Regions from separate parts of the Mycobacterium farcinogenes genome, predicted to be linked through region 3. Evidence: predicted binding sites of a transcription regulator. Region 3 holds the regulator's gene; each other region holds the start of a gene.
The links. Region 3 encodes LexA, which represses DNA repair genes until DNA is damaged. Its sites were predicted from a motif close to CGAACANNTGTTCG; they were not measured.
Positions count from the first base shown of each region.

Region 1: a site for LexA is predicted at 3,285-3,298, ahead of K6L26_RS18345 (HNH endonuclease signature motif containing protein). Genes of this name have one in related genera too.
Region 2: a site for LexA is predicted at 3,366-3,379, ahead of cofD (2-phospho-L-lactate transferase). Genes of this name have one in related genera too.

Region 1 is NZ_CP081673.1:3,861,477-3,867,970, reverse strand. Features, by position in the region: gene K6L26_RS18350 (molybdopterin-dependent oxidoreductase) at 1-1,774, shown strand, start outside; gene K6L26_RS18345 (HNH endonuclease signature motif containing protein) at 1,778-3,280, opposite strand; gene K6L26_RS18340 (GntR family transcriptional regulator) at 3,557-4,315, shown strand; gene K6L26_RS18335 (4Fe-4S dicluster domain-containing protein) at 4,312-4,539, shown strand; gene K6L26_RS18330 (ABC transporter substrate-binding protein) at 4,550-5,980, shown strand; gene K6L26_RS18325 (ABC transporter permease) at 5,977-6,494, shown strand, end outside.
Region 2 is NZ_CP081673.1:4,880,937-4,887,430, forward strand. Features, by position in the region: gene K6L26_RS23170 (hypothetical protein) at 1-424, opposite strand, end outside; gene K6L26_RS23175 (phosphomannomutase/phosphoglucomutase) at 421-1,809, opposite strand; gene K6L26_RS23180 (DUF3499 domain-containing protein) at 1,917-2,336, opposite strand; gene K6L26_RS23185 (metallopeptidase family protein) at 2,468-2,890, shown strand; gene K6L26_RS23190 (WhiB family transcriptional regulator) at 2,902-3,291, opposite strand; gene cofD (2-phospho-L-lactate transferase) at 3,586-4,569, shown strand; gene K6L26_RS23200 (coenzyme F420-0:L-glutamate ligase) at 4,566-5,909, shown strand; gene K6L26_RS23205 (NUDIX hydrolase) at 5,906-6,454, shown strand; gene K6L26_RS23210 (DUF732 domain-containing protein) at 6,451-6,494, opposite strand, start outside.
Region 3 is NZ_CP081673.1:4,082,601-4,089,094, reverse strand. Features, by position in the region: gene K6L26_RS19415 (acyl-CoA dehydrogenase family protein) at 1-878, shown strand, start outside; gene K6L26_RS19410 (LGFP repeat-containing protein) at 1,058-3,397, shown strand; gene lexA (transcriptional repressor LexA) at 3,457-4,173, opposite strand; gene K6L26_RS19400 (LysM peptidoglycan-binding domain-containing protein) at 4,426-4,920, shown strand; gene nrdR (transcriptional regulator NrdR) at 5,085-5,540, shown strand; gene K6L26_RS19390 (PhzF family phenazine biosynthesis protein) at 5,558-6,235, opposite strand; gene K6L26_RS19385 (alpha/beta fold hydrolase) at 6,288-6,494, opposite strand, start outside.

The DNA of each region.
Region 1 (6,494 bases), 220 kb from region 3:
GTACGGCAGCTGGTGGGCCTTCCCGACACCGGACATCCAGCGCACCGATCTGCTGGTGGTGATGGGCGCCAACCCCGCGGCCTCGCAGGGATCGCTCTTGGCCGCCCCAGACGTGATGGGCATCATCGCCGGTATCCGCAAGCGCGGCAAGGTCATCGTCATCGATCCGGTGCGCACGGCCACTGCCGCCAAGGCTGACGAGTGGTTGCCGATCACGCCCGGCACCGACGCGGCACTGTTGCTCGGGATCGTCCACACCGTGTTCGACGAAGGCCTGGTCAATCTCGGTGAGTTGGCACGCCACCTCGACGGGGTGTCGACCCTGCAGCGGGCGGCGGCCGATTGGTCGCCCGAAAGGGTCTCAGCCGCAACGGGTATCGACGCCGACCGGATTCGCGGGCTGGCCCGCGAGCTGGCCGGTACGCCGCGGGCGGTGGTCTACGGCCGGATCGGCACGTGCAACCAGGAGTTCGGCAGCCTGGCCAGCTGGCTGGTCGACGTGGTCAACATCGTCACCGGACATTTCGATACCCCCGGCGGCGCCATGTTCGCCACCCCGACCGCGTGGACGGTCACCAGCCAAACGATCCCGGGCCTGGAGGACGGCGCACCCAACTTCGGCCGCTACCGCACCCGGGTCCGCGGAGCCAAAGAAGTGATGGGCCAGGTTCCGGTGTCCTGCATGCTCGAAGAGATCGTCACACCCGGCGAAGGGCAGCTGAAGGCACTGATCACCGTGGCCGGCAACCCCGTGCTGTCCACCCCGGGCGGTGACAAGCTCGACGAGGCGCTGCCGCAGTTGGACGCGATGATCTCGGTCGACCTCTGGCTCAACGAAACCACCCGGCACGCCGACGTCATCCTGCCCGGTGCCTCGGCGCTCGAACAGCCGCACTCCGCCGACCTTTTGCTGGGGGCGGCGATCAACAGTTTCGCCCGGTACTCGCCACCGGTGTTCCATCGCGAAGACCCCGACGCGCCAGAGGAATGGGAGATCCTGATCCGGCTGACCGGGCTGTGCACCGGAACACCGGCAGAGGACGTCGACATCGCCGCGCTCGACGACGGCTGGTTCGACTACCTGTGCTTCACCCAGGGCCTCGACGGTGCCGAGATCCGCAAGCACTACGACCACGGCGGGCCCGAGCGGATGCTCGATCTGACGCTGCGCACCGCCGCTTTCGGAGACCGGTACGGCGAGAACCCCGACGGGCTGACGCTGGACAAGCTCAAGGCGCATCCCGACGGAATCAACTTCGGCCCCATGGTGCCTCGGGTACCGGAGGTGCTCGGCACCGCCGACAAGAAGATCCGGCTGGCGCCGCAATACCTGCTCGACGACCTGCCACGACTGGCCGACCGGCTCGATCGAGCCCCCGAAGACCTGGTCTTGGTGAGCCGGCGGCACCTACGCTCCAACAACTCCTGGTTGCACAATGTCGGCCCGCTGATGAAGGGCCGTGACCGGTGCACCCTGCTGATGCACGGCCAGGATGCGGCCTCACGCGGTATCGCCGACGGCGACCACGCGGAAGTGGCCTCGGCAGCGGGCAAGATCGTGGTGCCGGTCGAGGTGACCGATGCGATCAAGCCTGGCGTGGTGTCGATGCCGCACGGTTGGGGCCACGGTCGGCCCGGCACCCGGCTGGCGGTCGCCAACGCCTCACCCGGGGTGAACACCAACGTCTTGTCGCTGCCCGACTTCATCGACGAGCCTTCGGGAAACGGTGCACTCAACGGCATCCCGGTGACGGTCAGCCGCACAACGGTATAGCTGCTAGCGCTGCGGGGGAACCAGTAGTTCCTCGGGGTGGAAGTGGTGGTTGATGGTGTCTTGGCCGGTGTCCATCAGCGGTGGTGGGTGCCAGTGGATGCGGCCGGTGTCGGGGTCGACGTTGGTGGTCCAGCCGAGGCCGACGAGGCGGTTGTCGGGGCCGCAGCTCAGGGCGAGGTCGGGGGCGTCGGTGTGTCCGCCGTGTTGCCAGTCGGCTTTGGCGTGGTGGACTTGGCAGTGGTCGGCGGGTGCGGTGCAGCCGGGGCGGGTGCAGCCGCGGTCGCGGTTGTAGAGCAGCAGTCGTTGGGCTTTGGTGGCCAGTCGTTGGGTGCGGGCCATGTAGAGCGGTTCAGCGGTGTGGTGGTCGTAGACGATGAGGTAGTGGAAGCTGTGGGATGCCAGCCGGATCAAGTCGGTCATCGGCATCCGCAGGCCTGATCCGGTGACGGCGATGCCGGCGCCGGCTTCCAGTTCGGCCAGGGTGGTGGAGACCACTACGGTGACCGGCAGGCCACCGTAGTGGCCGAGTCGTTTGGACATGAGTAGTTCGCGCAGCGCGGCTTTGAGGGCGTCGTGGTTGCGTTGGGCCTGGGTTCGGGTGTCCCGTGCGGCGGCGGCCTGCTGGGCTGGTTCAGTCCCCACATCAGTGGCATCGGTGGCCTCGGAGTCAGTCACGTCAGGCCCGGGCACGCCGGCATCGGCCCCAACGTCAGCGGCTTCGGCCTCAGGAGTATCGGGGATATCGAGTGGGTTGGGTGACGGGTTGTGCAGTGGTTCAGGATCGCTGGGGTTGTTGATGCCCGGGGCACCCCACACGCCGGTGACCGTGCTCAGATAGGCAGCGGTTTCGGGGTCCAGCCAGCCCTGCACGTGCACCAACCCGTCGGCGTCCTGTGTACCGATCCGCAGCCCACGCAGATGCGCGGCAACATCGGGACTGTCGCCGTCCTGGTTGAGCAGGTACAGCAGTTTGTCCGCAGCGGCCTTGAGGGTTTCGGGAGTATCACGGGTCGCGGCGGCGACCAGGTCGGATTCGATCTGGGCGAGTTCGGCTGGGCCGACGTATTTTTCGGCCTTCTCGATCGTGTCGCGGATGACCGTGATGTGGTGGGTGTTGATCGTGCCGGTCAGCAGGGCCGCAGCGCAGGCGGGCAGTAACGGCTGCAACTCTTCGCCGGTGACCGCATAGCGCGGTCCCAGATCGGCGGCAGCGGCGACGCGGCGGGAGGCTTCCTTGCAAGGGATGCGCATCCGGGTGGCAAGGACATCGGTCCAGGATTTGCCGCCGATCTCGTGCGGGCCGGCCTGCGCCATCAGCGCGGCCTGGATGCGGTGATCGATCATCTCCTGGGTGCGGGCCAGCCGTTCGCGCTCGGACTGCAGTGCCAACAACTCCGCGGTATCGAGGCCGGTGAAATCGACATCGGCCAGCGCTACGGTCGCGGCGCGGTGGCCGGCGAGCGCGGTCTGTACCGCCTCGCGGGTGTGCGCCAATCCGCCCTCCATATTTCGAACACTAGTTCGATACCCCGACAGGAACCCGCGAAATGGGACTGAGGTGGCCAAAGTGGCCAAAGTTTTTGAGCAGCCCCAAACGGGCCCAAGCGACGTTTCGATCATCGCGATTTGTAAATTCTCGCCAGGGCCGAGGTGGCGCAATACGAGCCGCGACGGCGGTTTCGGCAGGTACCGAACGTCGGTTGGCGGCGCAATCAGTTAACCTGCGCAAACGGTCGATTCGCCGCACTGCGGCACCCTGGAATCGCCCCTTACCTTGAGTGCGTGTCGTCGCAGCCCGAAGCTCATCCCGTATCGCTGCCCAGTCGCCGTGCGCGTGCCGATCAGGCCCGCCAGGTGGCCGACGTTCTGCGCCATCAGATCTACGAAGGCACCTACGACCGGGCGCTGCCGTCCGAGGCGGAACTGGCCGCCGAATTCTTCGTCTCCCGCAACACCATCCGCGAAGCCCTGGCCGTTCTCAAGAACGAGGGGCTGATCGACCGTGGCACCAAGGTGGGCACGCACGTAGCGGTCAGAAAATACGATCACGGCCTGGATGCGCTGGTGGGTCTGAAGGAGACGTTCAAGGACTACGGCGACGTCCGCAACGAAGTCCGGGCCGTGCAGCGGCTGTCCGCCCCGCCGGCGGTGGCCCGAAAGCTCGCGCTCGAACCCGGCGCGCAGGTGGTCTTCATCGAGCGCTTGCGCTATCTCGCCGACCTGCCACTGTCGCTCGATCTGACCTATCTGGCGCCCGAGATCGGTGAGCTGGTGATCGAACATGCGCTGGAGAGCAACGACATCTTCGCGCTCATCGAACGGGTCAGTGGGCGCCGGCTGGGTGGGGCAAGCCTTGCCCTGGAAGCGGTTTCGGCTGACGCACACACGGCCGCGACGTTGCAGGTGCCCGCCGGATCGGCTCTGTTGATGTCGGAACGGCTGACCAGTCTGGATGACGGCACACCCGTCGACCTGGAGTACATCAGGATGCGTGGTGACCGAATCACCATGCGCGGCAACCTCGTTAGGAGAGACGCATGACACTGGTCAATCAGCGCGCCGATGTCCCGGTGACCATCGACGAATCCCTGTGTATCGAGGGCTGCACCTTGTGCGTCGACGTGTGCCCACTGGATTCGCTGGCCATCAATCCGGAGAACGGCAAGGCCTTCATGCATGTCGACGAGTGCTGGTACTGCGGGCCCTGCGCGGCCCGCTGTCCCACCGGCGCCGTGACCGTCAACATGCCCTATCTCATCCGCTAGAGGACCCGATGTGAAAACAGCCCTGATCGCCCTCACCGCCGGTCTCACGCTCGCGACCGCCGGTTGCTCGCTGGACTCGGCGACGAAATCGGCCGATACCGTCGACGTCGTCGTCGGCTACCAGTCCAAGACCATCAACACCGTCACCGCGGGAACGTTGTTGCGCGCCCAGGGATACCTGGAGCGTCGCCTGGCCGACATCACCACCCGCACCGGCACGAAGTACAACGTGACGTGGCAGGACTACGACACGGGCGCACCCATCACCGCGCAGATGGTGGCCGAGAAAATCGACATCGGCTCGATGGGCGACTACCCGATGCTCATCAACGGGTCCAAGACCCAAGCCAACGAACGCGCCAAGACCGAGATCGTCTCGGTCACGGGGTACAACCCGAAGGGCGCGCTGAACATGGTTGTGGTGGCGCCGGATTCGCCGGCCAAGTCGTTGACGGACCTGGCCGGGAAGAAAGTTTCGGCCAGTGTCGGATCGGCCGGCCACGGCATGCTCGTCCAAGCCCTGGGCAAGGCCGGGATCGATGCCAAGTCGGGTGTCGAGGTGCTCAATCAACAGCCACAGGTCGGCGCGTCATCGCTGGAATCCGGTCAGGTCCAGGCGCTCTCACAGTTCGTGGCCTGGCCAGGTCTGTTGGTTCAACAGGGCAAGGCAAAGCTCCTTTACGACGGTGCCGAACTCAACTACCCGACCCTGCACGGGGTGGTGGTGCGCCGGGCATACGCGGCTGAGCACCCGGAGGTGCTCGACGCGTTCCTGCAGGCCCAACTCGATGCCACCGACTTCCTCAACACCAAGCCGTTGGAGGCCGCCCGCCTGGTGGCCGAGGGCAGTGGGTTGCCGCAGGAGGTGGTCTACCTGTACAACGGCCCGGGTGGCACCTCGTTCGACACCACGCTCAAGCCGTCTCTGGTCGATGCACTCAAAGGTGATGTGCCCTATCTGAAGTCGATCGACAACTTCGCCGACCTCGACGTCGCCGGGTTCGTTCAGGACGGCCCGCTCCGCGCGGCGTACTCGGCGCGCGGTGAGGACTACGACAAAGCGCTCAAGTCGAACACCAATCCTTCGCTGCTGAGCGGGACGGACCCGGTTTGCCACACCGCTGTCGACGATCCCGCCACCGCAGGCGAACTCTGGCTCGACGGATCGGATACCACCACGCCCGCCGCGACCCCGGTCTGCCTGCTCAAGGCGATCCGACAGGCCGAGGGCGAAGGCAAGAAGATCCGGGCCGCCTACATTTCCGATGCCGAACTGGGTACCCGCTGGTTCGCCGACAAGGCCGTGTGGGTGCGCCTGCCCGCGCCCGGAGCCGAAGGGTATCTGCCGTTCGGTACCCAGGCGGGTGCCGAACGCTATACGGCCGCTCATCCCGGTGCGGCGATCGTCGACTACCGCCAGGCCGTGGCAGGTGCGGTATGACCACCACCGATGCCGCTCCCGTCACGATCGGTGATCTGGGCGCTGTCCCGGAGGAGGTGGTCAGCCGGGGCCAGCGGTCGGTGTGGGCGCATCGCCTGGTCCGTCTGGTCTCGGTGGTCAGCGCAATTGTGCTGTGGCAGTTGTTGACCGCCAACAACGTCCGGTTCGGTCTGCGATTCGACACCCTGCCCACGGTCACCGAAATCACTGCGGCCCTGGTGAACAGGCTCGGCACACCGGAGTACTGGCTCGATCTCGGCCAGTCGCTCATCCGGATTCTCACCGGGTTCGGCATCGCCGCCGTGGTCGGGATAATCACCGGAATCCTGTTGGGACGCACGGCCTGGTTCGCCGATATCTTCGGCCCGCTCACCGAGTTGGCCCGGCCGATTCCGGCGATCGCCATGGTTCCGGTCGCGATCCTGTTGTTTCCCAGCGACGAGGCGGGGATCGTGTTCATCACGTTCCTGGCCGCCTACTTCCCGATCATGGTCAGCGTCCGGCACGCGGTGCG
Region 2 (6,494 bases), 800 kb from region 3:
CGTCGCGCAGCGGCCCCTCGTGCGGCGCCACGATCAGCACCCGGGCTCCCCGGCGCACGCCGGTGGCCGCCGCATTCACCAGAGCCGGGTCGCCCGGATCGTCGCCTGCCACGATCAGTACGTCCAGCGCCCCGAGCCACGGCGGGGCCTGAGCTGCCACCACGATGGGCGCCGAGACCGACGCGCCGAGCGCGGCGGCCAGCATCGCGCCGGCGTTCTCCGCGGTGCCGCGACCGGCAACCCAAATCACCGTGCGCGGTGGATGATTCGCCCGCAACGAATCCAGCACGCCTTCGGCCAGGGCCGCCGCGGTGGCCCGCACCTGTGCGCCGGCCATGGCCGAGGCCCGCAGCAGACCGTTGCGGTCGGCGGCGAGCAGTCCGTCGCCGTCGTCCAGGTCGACCGCAGCGTCCACGGCGTTCACGGCACCGGCTCGCTCACCCCACGGATCTCTGCCGAAACTCTGTCGACGAGCGCGGCGACGTCCTCGGCGGTGCGTGCCTCCACGTTCAGCCGCAGCAGCGGTTCGGTGTTCGACGTGCGCAGGTTGAACCAGCGGCCGTCACCGAGGTCGACCGTCACGCCGTCGAGGTGGTCGATGGACTGGATCGAGCCGGCGAACGACTTGAGCACGGCGTCGACACAGGCCGGGGCGTCGGCGACGGTGAAGTTGATCTCCCCGGACGCCTCGTATCTCTGGTAGTCGGCCATGAACTCCGACAGCGGCCGATCCTGCTCGCCCAGTGCGGCCAGCACGTGCAGGGCCGCGAGCATTCCGGAATCGGCGCCCCAGAAGTCACGGAAGTAGTAGTGGGCCGAGTGCTCCCCGCCGAAGATGGCACCGGTTTCGGCCATCAGGGCCTTGATGTAGGAGTGTCCGACCCGGGAGCGCACCGGGGTGCCGCCGCGCTCGACGACCAGTTCGGGAACGGCGCGCGAGGTGATCAGATTGTGAATCACCGTGGCTCCGATTTCACGCTTGAGCTCACGGGCTGCCACCAGCGCGGTCACTGCCGACGGTGACACCGGACGGCCGAGTTCGTCGACCACGAAGCAGCGGTCGGCATCCCCGTCGAACGCCAATCCGATGTCGGCGCCGGTGGCCAACACGTGGGCCTGCAGGTCGACGAGGTTGGCCGGGTCCAGTGGATTGGCCTCGTGATTGGGGAAGCTGCCGTCGAGTTCGAAAAACAGCGGGAGCACCGTGGCACCGGGGATCGGCCCGAGCACCGCGGGAGTGGTGTGTCCGGCCATGCCGTTGCCCGCGTCGACAGCGATGCGAAGCGGCCGCAGCGAGCTGAGGTCGACCAGGGAGCGAAGGAAGCTGCCGTAGTCCGACAACACGTCGCGGTCGGACACCGAACCGGCGGGCCCGTCGAACGCCGGCACGCCGGCGATCACCTCATCTGAGATGGTGGCCAGCCCGGTGTCCTTGCCGACCGGCTTGGCCCCGGCCCGACACAGCTTGATCCCGTTGTAGGCGGCCGGGTTGTGGCTCGCGGTGAACATCGCGCCCGGACAATCCAGCAGGCCCGATGCGAAGTACAGCTGATCGGTGGAAGCAAGGCCGATCCGGACCACGTCGAGGCCCTGGGCGGTGACTCCGTCTGCGAATGCGGCTGCCAGCGCCGGCGAACTCGCCCGCATGTCGTAGCCGATCACCACCTGCGCGGCGCCCTCGGCGCGGACCAGACGAGCGAAGGCACCGCCGACTTCGGACACGAACGCCTCGTCGATCTGACTCCCGACCAGCCCCCGGACGTCATAGGCCTTGATGACATCGTGAACAGCCGCCGCTGGCCTAGACATATTGCTCCTTGTGAAACGGATTCGTTGGCGCCAGCCTAGCCGTCGGGAAGCCTCGACACGTTCACTACTCGTGGCCCGGCCGTCGTCTAATCAGGTCTTAACCAGGCCTAGTCGCTGGGGTCCGGCAACACCCGCAGGTGGCCGCGACGGCGTCCGTTGGTCTCGGCGGGACGCGCCGGTGGCGCTGTCACCGCACTGGTCGCCAGGCCCGTGGTGGGATCGGAGAATCCGGCTACCACACCGCGGCGGGGAACGGCGCCGGGCTGGCCTTCGCGGACCGCATCGGCCAGCGCCACCAGATCGTCTTCATCGGGATGGGTGGGTAGCGGCCCCGCGTGGCGGACCAGCTCCCAGCCGCGCGGCGCGGTGATACGGCCGGCGTGGCCGACGCACAAATCCCAGGAGTGGGGCTCAGAAACCGTGGCCAATGGTCCGACTACCGCCGTGGAGTCGGAGTAGACAAAAGTCAGCGTCGCCACGGCATAGTGCGGGCACCCGGGCCGGCAGCAGCGACGGGGAACATTCACGCTCCAGAGATTACTTTGGACGGTCGCTGTGCGGTGCCGGACACGCGCAGCCGGCGGGGCCCCGATCCCGAACCGTTACGATCATCGGCGTGGCCCAGCGCAACCCATGGCGATCGCGTCGCGGCCGCGATATGCGCGGGCCGCTGCTTCCACGCTCGGTTCCTGGCTGGCGCAGTCGGGCCGAGAGGTTCGACATGGCGGTATTGGAGGCCTACGAACCCATCGAACGGCGGTGGGCGTCGCGGCTGAGAGAACTCGACGTCGCCGTCGATGAGATCCCGCGGATGTCCCCGAAAGATCCGGACAGTGTGCAATGGCCGCCTGAGGTCATCGCCGACGGACCGATCGCCCTGGCTCGGTTGATACCGGCGGGGGTCGACGTCAGAGGAAATGCGACCCGGGCTCGAATTGTCTTGTTCCGCAAGCCCATCGAGCGCCGGGTCAAAGGATCCGATGAGCTTGCTGATCTGCTGCATGAAATCCTGGTGGCCCAGGTGGCCACCTATCTGGGAGTTGAACCGTCAGTCATCGACCCAACGATCGACGACGACTGACGTCAGGAGCGTCAGATGATGCCGCGTTTGAGCCGGCGACGCTCCCGTTCGGACAGCCCTCCCCAAATACCGAAGCGCTCGTCGTGCGCGAGCGCGTATTCCAGGCATGCGTCCTTCACTTCGCAGCCCTGGCAGATGCGCTTGGCCTCGCGGGTAGACCCGCCCTTCTCCGGGAAGAACGCCTCCGGGTCGGTCTGTGCGCACAGCGCACGTTCCTGCCATTGGTCGTCTTCGGTTTCCGGATCAACATCGATGTGCTCGGGTACCAAACTCAGCTGTGGACGTCCTGGAATTCCCAGCGGTGTCGGCCCGGCGTTGATGTGCGGTGCGTTGTCTACCGAGCCGAGTAGCCGGTTGTCGAACCGGACCACACGATCGAAATCGCCGCTCTCATAAGACATTATCCCCCGCCTCCTCACTCGGTCTCGTAGATCCTAAGTGGAGCCCCACTATTGCGATGTGCGGTCACCCCATTCGAACAGTTGATCGAATCTCGGTCCGCGACACCGGAATCGGTCACCAACCGGGAAATGACACATCTGTGATTACACACGTGTTAGCTGCCGGGGTCAAGCGCCAGGACGCGAATTCATACCATCCCGTAATGTCAAATCGGCGCGTCGCGACATCGGCGTGTCCTGCCCGTGACGACGTCGTTTCCATCCGCGCGCCCTCAGCGCTTAGGGTCGGACGTTGTGAAGATCACCGTTCTGGTCGGCGGCGTCGGAGGCGCCCGGTTTTTGCTGGGGGTACAGCACCTGTTGGGCCTGGGCCAGTTTGCCGGCGGCGACAGCAAGCATGAACTCACCGCGATCGTGAACGTCGGCGACGACGCCTGGATGCACGGCGTCCGGATCTGCCCCGACCTCGACACCTGCATGTACACCCTGGGCGGCGGCATCGATCCGGAACGCGGCTGGGGCCACCGGAACGAGACCTGGCACGCCAAGGAAGAGCTGGCCGCCTACGGCGTGCAACCGGACTGGTTCGGCCTGGGTGACCGGGACCTGGCCACCCACCTGGTCCGCACCCAGATGCTGCGCGCCGGCTACCCGTTGTCACAGGTCACCGAGGCATTGTGCAAGCGCTGGTCACCGGGGGCACAGTTGTTGCCCGTCACCGATGACCGCAGTGAGACCCACGTGGTGGTCACCGACCCCACCGACGGCGAACGGCGGGCCATCCACTTTCAGGAATGGTGGGTGCGCTACCGCGCGCAGGTGCCCTCGCACAGTTTCGCGTTCGTGGGTGCAGAACAGGCAACGGCCGCCCCGGGGGTCACCGAGGCGATCGCGGACGCCGACGTGGTGTTGCTGGCACCGTCGAACCCCGTCGTGAGCATCGGGCCGATCCTGCAGATCCCCGGGATCCGTGGCGCACTGCGTTCGACCAAAGCGCCGGTGATCGGCTACTCCCCCATCATCAACGGAAAACCGTTGCGCGGCATGGCCGATGAGTGCCTGTCCATCATCGGTGTGGAGTCCACCTCACAAGGCGTCGGACAGCACTTCGGCGCCCGTTCGGGCACCGGAATCCTGGACGGCTGGCTGGTGCACGAAGGCGATCACGCTGATATCGAGGGCGTTCAGGTACGCGCGGTGCCGCTGCTGATGACGGACCCGGCCACCACCGCCGAGATGGTGCGGTCCGGCCTGGACCTGGCGGGCGTCGCGCTGTGAGCACCGAACACGGATCTGCCGACCGCGTCGAGATCCTGCCGGTACCAGGGCTTCCGGAGTTCCGCCCCGGTGATGACCTGGCCGCCGCGCTCGCCGCGGCGACACCGTGGCTGAAAGACGGCGATGTGCTGGTGGTCACCAGTAAGATCGTCTCCAAGTGCGAAGGCCGCATCGTCACCGCTCCATCCGATCCGGAGGAGCGGGACACCTTGCGGCGCAAGCTCATCGACGCCGAAGCCGTCCGGGTGCTGGCCCGTAAGGGCCGAACCCTGATCACCGAGAACGCCATCGGACTGGTCCAGGCCGCCGCCGGGGTGGACGGTTCGAACGTCGACTCGAACGAATTGGCCCTGCTTCCGGTGGATCCCGACGGCAGTGCCCGGGCGCTGCGCGAAGGCCTGCGTGAGCTACTCGGCGTCACCGTCGGTGTGGTGATCACCGACACGATGGGCCGCGCGTGGCGCAACGGCCAGGCCGATTTCGCCATCGGCGCCTCCGGGCTCACCGTGCTGCACGGTTACGCGGGCGCCCGCGATCGGCACGGTAACGAATTACTGGTCACCGAGGTGGCTGTGGCCGACGAGATCGCGGCCGCGGCCGATCTGGTGAAGGGCAAGCTCACGGCGATCCCGGTCGCGGTGGTGCGCGGGCTGGAGCTGACCGACGACGGGTCCAACGCGGGCACGTTACTACGGGCGGGCGAGGAAGACTTGTTCTGGCTCGGCACCGCCGAGGCAATCCAGCTGGGACGCAACCAAGCCCAGCTCCTGCGTCGCTCGGTGCGAACCTTTTCCGACGAACAGGTCGATCACGCACTCATCGAAGCCGCCGTCGGCGAGGCCCTCACCGCGCCCGCGCCACATCACACCCGGCCGGTGCGCTTCGTCTGGGTGCAGGACGGCGCCACCCGCATGCGCCTGCTGGACCGGATGAAAGACAAGTGGCGCACCGACCTCACCGGCGACGGCCGCGACCCGGAGTCCGTCGAACGACGCCTCATGCGCGGCCAGATCCTCTACGACGCGCCGGAATTGGTGATTCCGTTCCTGGTCCCCGACGGCGCTCACAGCTATCCCGACGCGGCCCGCACCGAGGCCGAGCACACCATGTTCACCGTCGCCGTCGGCGCGGCCGTGCAGGCTCTGCTGGTGGCGCTGGCGGTGCGCGAGGTGGGCAGCTGCTGGATCGGCTCGACCATCTTCGCCGGCGATCTGGTGCGTGCGGAACTCGACTTGCCTGCCGACTGGGAACCCTTGGGGGCCATCGCAATCGGTCACCCCGCCGACCCGCAACCTCCTCGCGACCCGGTCTCGACCGACGGCCTGCTGGTGGTGAAGTGAGCGCCGAGAGTCTGCACACCTCGGCCGTGGAACTGCTGACCCATTGGGATACAACTGATCCCGGTCAGGACACGCTGCGTCATGCCGTGCTGTCGTTTCTGGCCGCCCGTCCCGACGCCTGCTTGCGCGCGTGCGTACCCGGCCACATCACCGGCTCGGCACTCGTCGTCGATCACACCGGCACACAGACATTGCTCACCCTGCATCCCCGCTTCGGACGCTGGCTGCAACTCGGCGGGCACTGCGAGGAAACGGATCTCGATATCGGCGCTGCCGCGCTGCGCGAGGCCACCGAGGAGTCCGGCATCTCCGGGTTGACCATCGACCCGCACCTGGCCGCCCTGCACGTGCACCCGGTGACCTGCTCACTGGGTGTGCCGACCCGCCACCTCGACATGCAGTTCGTGGTACGGGCCCCGGAGGACGCCGAGATCGCCTGCAGCGAAGAGTCTTTGGACCTCCGCTGGTGGCCACTTGATGCGTTGCCCGAAGGCACCGACTTCGGCCTCCAGCAGCTCGCCGACGCGGCGAGGCGAAGGGCCTAACCAGGCGCCTGCGTGCAGTAGGTGCGGCGAGCCGCACGCA
Region 3 (6,494 bases):
GCCTGCACAACGACGTCGTCGCGCCGTATCTGCTGCGGCTGGCCAACGAGGAGCAGAAGCAGCGCTGGCTGCCGAAATTCTGTACGGGCGAATTGATCACGGCGATCGCAATGACCGAACCCGGTACCGGCAGCGACCTGCAGGGCATCAAGACCCGTGCGGTCCGCGACGGCGACCACTACGTGCTCAACGGGTCGAAGACCTTCATCACCAACGGCATCCACTCCGATCTGGTGATCGTGGTGGCCCAGACCGACCCGGAGAAGGGCGCCCTGGGTTTCTCCCTGCTGGTGGTGGAGCGCGGCATGGCGGGCTTCGAGCGGGGCCGCCACCTCGACAAGATCGGCCTGGACGCCCAGGACACCGCCGAACTGTCGTTCACCGACGTCAAGGTGCCCGTCGAGAACCTGCTCGGCGAGGAGGGCCAGGGCTTCGTCTATCTGATGCAGAACCTGCCGCAGGAGCGCATCTCGATCGCCATCATGGCCGCCGCCGCGATGGAGGCGGTGCTGGAGCAGACGGTGCAGTACACCAAGGAGCGCAAGGCGTTCGGCAAGCCCATCGGCAGCTTCCAGAACAGCCGGTTCCTGCTCGCCGAGCTCGCCACCGAGGCCACTGTGGTTCGGATGATGGTCGACGAGTTCATCCGGTTGCACCTCGATGAGAAGCTCACCGTGGAGCAGGCCGCGATGGCCAAGTGGTATTCCACCGAAAAGCAGGTCGAACTCATCGACCGGTGTCTGCAGCTGCACGGCGGCTATGGCTACATGCGTGAGTACCCCGTCGCGCGGGCCTACCTGGATGCCCGTGTGCAGACCATTTACGGCGGTACCACCGAGATCATGAAGGAGATCATCGGACGCAGTCTGGGGGTCTGATGAGGCAGAATCACCCCGTGTGACGTCCCGAGGAGTCCAAATCTGGGTCTCCAGACCCAGATATTGGGGCTTTTTTGGCCATGATCGGCCACGTTCCTTGGTTATCGTCACCTGCTGAAGCAAAGTTGTCGGGGCGGGACATTTCTGAGGAAACTTTGCCGAACGAGCGGGGAGAACGCATGACTAGGCCTGGAGCGAGGCTGGACGCGACCGTGTGGCGGTTGGCGGTCGGCCTGCTCGCACTCGTGGTCGCTGCTTTGATGGGGCCGGTGGTGGCGTCGGCCACCCCGGAGTCGGATGCCGATGCGGCGGTCACCGCCGCCTGGGAGGCCAGCGGCGGTGACGGCGGCCCGCTGGGCCCACGCCAAGGCAGCGTCTACGCGGTCGGGGCGGGCTTCGCGCAGAACTTCGCCGGGGGCAAGATGTTCTTCACCCCGGCGACCGGCGCCCATTTCATGCAGGGCGCCATCTTGGAGAAGTACGAGTCGCTCGGCGGCGCCGCAGACGGAGATTTGGGCTTCCCGACCATCGACGAGGGCGCCGGGCGTGCCGCCGACAGCCGCAACTCGACGTTGAGCGCGCCTGACAATCCCGTCATCTTCTGGACCCCCGCCACCGGCGCCCGCGTCGTCCGGGGTGCGATCAATGCCGCGTGGGACAAGCTCGGCGGTTCGGCGGGCGTGCTCGGGGTTCCCGCTGAGGACGAGTCGTTCGACGGTGATGTGAGCACTCAGAAGTTCACCGGCGGTGAGATCTCCTGGAACCGCAAGACCAAAGCATTCACCACGGTGCCGGCGGAGCTGGCCGAGCAGTTGGCCGGTCTGGACGTGCCGTCGGATGCCGCCGCGGCGATCGGGGCGGCCCGACGTGCGGCGGGCGGCCCGATGGGTCCGCTGGGAGCCAAGGAGGGCGACCAGTACCCGATCGGCGCCGACGGGGTGGGACAGAACTACGCAGGCGGCAAGATCTTCTACAGCCCAGCCACCGGAGCCAACGCGATCACCGGCCAGCTGCTGGAGAAGTACGAGAGCGTCGGCGGTCCGGAAGGCGATCTGGGCTTCCCGACCACCAGCGAGTCCGAAGGCGGGCTGGGCCCGAACAGCCGCATCAGCACCTTCGCGGCGGCCGACAACCCCGTGATCTTCTGGACTCCCGACTACGGCGCGGTCATCGTCCGAGGAGCCATGAACGCGGCCTGGGACAAGCTCGGCGGTGCCAAGGGCTCGCTCGGCGCTCCCATGGCCGATCAGACCGAAGACGGCTCGGTCATCACGCAGCGATTCAGCGGGGGAGCGATCTCGTGGGATCGCGATGCCAACAAGTTCACCACTGAGCCGTCGAAACTCGCCTCAGAGCTGAGCGGGCTGCAGATTCCGGGCGTCGATCAACCTCATGCGGGTGGTCCGCAGCCGTCGGCTCCGGATACCGGCAAGCCGTTCTCCTGGCATTGGAGCTGGTGGTGGCTGATCGCGGTGATCCCGGTGCTGTTGCTGGCCGGGCTGATCGTGGGGGCGGCGCTGTGGCATCGCCGCCGGGGCGGCGCCGATGACGACTTCGATCACGACCCGTTCGACGACGACTATGACGACGTAGGCGGTGAACCGCATTACGACGACGGTCGCTACGACGAGGAGCGCTACGACTCCCGGGGCTACGACCGCGACGAGTACGTGGACGATCACGGTGCCGATGCACCCAGCGGCTACGCGCCGAACACCGCCTATGGTGCCGGCGAAGCCACCACGACGCGATTCGCCGGGCCGGGTGAAGGCTTGGCGAGCGGCGCGGCGTCACCGTACGACGGCCCCACCGATATCGCGATGCCGGTCAGCCAGTGGGCCGCGCCCCGCGGATCCTCCAGCGGCTACGGGGTGCCCGGCGAAGAGGAGGAACCGCCGGAGGATTCCTCGCAGCTGGTCGGGTCGCGCGGCTTCGAGGACGACTATGACGATGACGACTATGAGGACGACGACTTCGAGGATGACGACTTCGAGGATGAGGATCTCGACTCGCCCATCGACGCCGACTTCGAGGAAGTGGCCGAGGGTGACGACACCGACGGCGAGATCGAAGCGGAACTCGTAGACGACACTGTTGACACCGGGGCGTTCGCAGGGGCAACTGGCGGCGCGCGAGGGCCGCAGGGCTTCTCACCGCTGAGCGGCCTGGCTGTGCCGAGCGATCTGGCCGCGCCGACCGACCAGGACAACGTGGACACCGCGCCTACCCGGGTGATCAGCGAGGCCGAGGCCTACAGCAGCGAGGCCGAGGCCTACAGCAGCGAGACCCACAGTGGGCGCCATGCCGCCATCGAACTCGACGAGATCCCCACCGCCACGGCGATACACCTACCGCTGGACGACCCGAACCGCGCACCGGAGGGCTACCCGATCAAGGCCGATACCAAGACCGGCCGGTACTGGGCACCCGACAGCAGCGAATATGACGATGCGGTGGCCGAGATCTGGTTCGCCAGTGAGGAATTCGCGCGCACCAACGGCTTCGTGCGAACGGACTGAACCGCCGACCAGGAGGGCCCGGCCGCACGGCGGGCCGGGCCCTCCTGGTCGGCGGCCCGTCAGATCTTGCGAATCACGGTGACGACCTTGCCGAGCACGGCTGCGTCGTTACCGGGGATCGGGTCGTATGCCGGATTGTGCGGCATCAGCCAGACCTGACCGCGCGTCCGCTTGAACGTCTTGACGGTGGCTTCGCCGTCGATCATCGCGGCCACGATGTCACCGTTGTCGGCCACGCTCTGCTGGCGCACCACCACCCAGTCGCCATCGCAGATGGCCGCATCGACCATCGAGTCTCCGACGACCTTGAGCAGGAAGAGCGAGCCCTCACCGACCAGCTCGCGGGGCAGTGGGAAGACATCCTCGACGGCCTGCTCGGCCAGGATGGGGCCGCCTGCGGCGATGCGTCCGAGCACCGGGACGAAGGTGGGCTCGGGCAGTGAGTCGGAACCCGCCACGTCGGTCGACACCACTGCGGCCGCCGGATCATCCGCGCCACGCACGTCGACCGCGCGCGGCCGGTTGGGGTCGCGTCGCAGATAGCCCTTGCGTTCCAGGGTGCGCAACTGATGGGCGACCGACGAGGTCGAGGTGAGGCCGACCGCATCGCCGATCTCGCGGATGCTGGGCGGGTAGCCGCGACTGGTCACCGACGCGCGGATCACGTCGAGAATGGTCCGTTGCCGGTCGGTGAGGCCCCCATCGGCCCGGCGTGGGCCCGCGTCCGATTCGGCCGGGGTGTCGGTGCTGCCGTCCCTGCTGCGGTCGTCGCTCATGAGGCCGAATGTAGTCGCTGTTCGAACATTAATCAAACATGTGTTCGACGCGTGTTGCGGGTGTGTCCGCAGGTCGGCCGCATGCTGGGTCTGGATGTGCGGGATGTGTCGGTACGCGGGACCGTTCGGCCCGAACTTGTCGGTGCCCTGCTCTATCGTTTGGCAACAGTTCGATCACATGTTCTATCCATCGAACACTTGAGCGACTATGTTCGAACACAAGAGCGAAACGTCTCACCGAAAGGCAGTCAGATGGCGATCATCGATATCCCCGCCGATAGCCGTTCCCGCGCTGTTCGGGCCACGCCGCGGTCGCAGTCGCCCCGCGCCCAGTTCGGCAGCGGCGCCCCCAGGCCGTTGCGCCGGGTTCGGCGGCCGTCGTCCACGCGTCCCGCCGGCGGCTCGGTTCGTTACCGCGGCACCGGTGTGCTGATGTCCCGGGCCTCTCATCGCAGCCGGCCCATCACGCCCATGACAACCGTCCTGTTGGCATTGGTGGCGGCCGGCATCACGGTCTGGCTGGGTCTGGTGGCCCAACTCGGCGGTGTGATGGGCACGGAGTCCGGCACGACGCCGACCGAACTCGCGGTGGTTCAGGTGAAGTCGGGGGAGACGCTGCAGCAGGTGGCCCGGCGCGTTGCCCCCGACGCACCGGTAGCCCGGGTCGTCGAGCAGATCCGCGATCTCAACCAGCTCGACTCAGCGGCGCTGGACGCCGGGCAGACGCTGCTGGCCCCGGTTGGCTGAGCAGTGTGATGTCCGCTGAATCGTCCTGGCTGCCAGCCACACTGGTCGGCGTCGCGATGAGCTCCTACGCACCACTGGACCCGGCGGTGAATCTGCCGCGGGCAACGCGGGTACGCTCAAGAGCGCTCGAACTAGTTGTCCGGCGGCATGACGAAGGAGCGGTAATGCACTGTCCGTTCTGCCGTCACCCCGATTCGCGTGTGGTCGATTCACGTGAGACCGATGAAGGGCAGGCCATCCGGCGCCGGCGGTCGTGCCCCGAGTGCGGACGTCGATTCACCACCGTGGAGACCGCCGTGCTGGCCGTGGTGAAGCGCAGCGGGGTGACCGAGCCGTTCAGTCGCGAGAAAGTCATTCGTGGGGTACGCCGGTCCTGTCAGGGCAGGCAGGTCGATGACGACGCCCTCAACGTCTTGGCTCAGAAGGTCGAGGACGCTGTGCGGGGGCTCGGCACACCGGAGATCCCCAGCCACGAGGTCGGCTTGGCGATTCTCGGTCCGCTGCGCGAACTGGATGAGGTCGCCTACCTGAGGTTCGCCTCGGTGTACCGGTCGTTCTCGTCGGCCGAGGATTTCGAGCGCGAGATCGAAGCGCTGCGCGCCCACCGAGCCGAGGCGTAGTCCGCCCCAGTCGGAGCTCAGTCCAGCCGGGAGCTGCCGTCGTTGACCACGCGGCCGGCCAGGCGGACCCAGCCCTCCGGATTCCAGCGGGTCTCGATCACCGAACCCTTGCCCTGGATGATCGTCAGGTCTCGGCTGAGATAGTCGGTCATCCGTACCGCAGCCGCCCCGGTGGCCTCGTCTTCGGGAATTCCCAAGTGCGAGGCGAATGACCGGGAGCGCAACGTGCCGCTCGCCTCATCGATCCAGGCCCACAGGTAGGCATCGTCGAAATCGTCGGGGTCGGCGGCAAGAACCTCCTCCACCGAGGCCAGATCGTAGATGGCAAATTCCGGTGCCCATTCCGAGCGGGCGTTCACGATCGCTTGATCGTCCTCGTACTCGACCGGAAGGGTCCCTGCCGGTACCCGCAGGGTGTGGACCGGCAGGCCCAACTCTCGCAGCCACCACGACACCCCGACCGTCGGATGCCCCGCGAACGGCAGTTCGGCGGCCGGGGTGAAGATGTGAACGCCGGCCGAGTTGCCGCCGGGCTGCGGCAGGTCGACGAATACGGTTTCGCTGTAACCCAATTCGGTGGCGATACGTTGCCGGTCGTCGGGTGCGACCGTGCTGTTGTCCACCACGCCGAGTGGATTGCCGTACTTGCCTTCGGAGTCGGTGAACACGCGTAACACGGTGACGTCGATGGCCATAAACCGATGCTACGTCGCAGTCCGCGCATCCCGGGCGCGCCCCGGAGGAAGGTCAGGTGGCGCTGCGCTCGTCGGCGTCCATCGCGTCGAGCACCGCGATCTGGGTATCGAACGGCCCGCTCATCGCCGCTTCGGTCCGCCCGTTGCGCAGCAGGGTGCGCAGTTGGTCCTGGTCGTAGACGGAGGGGTCGGTCGTGTCGATGAAGCGTTCCACCACCTCGACGAAGCGGTCCGGGTCGTCGTGGAACGGAAAATGCCC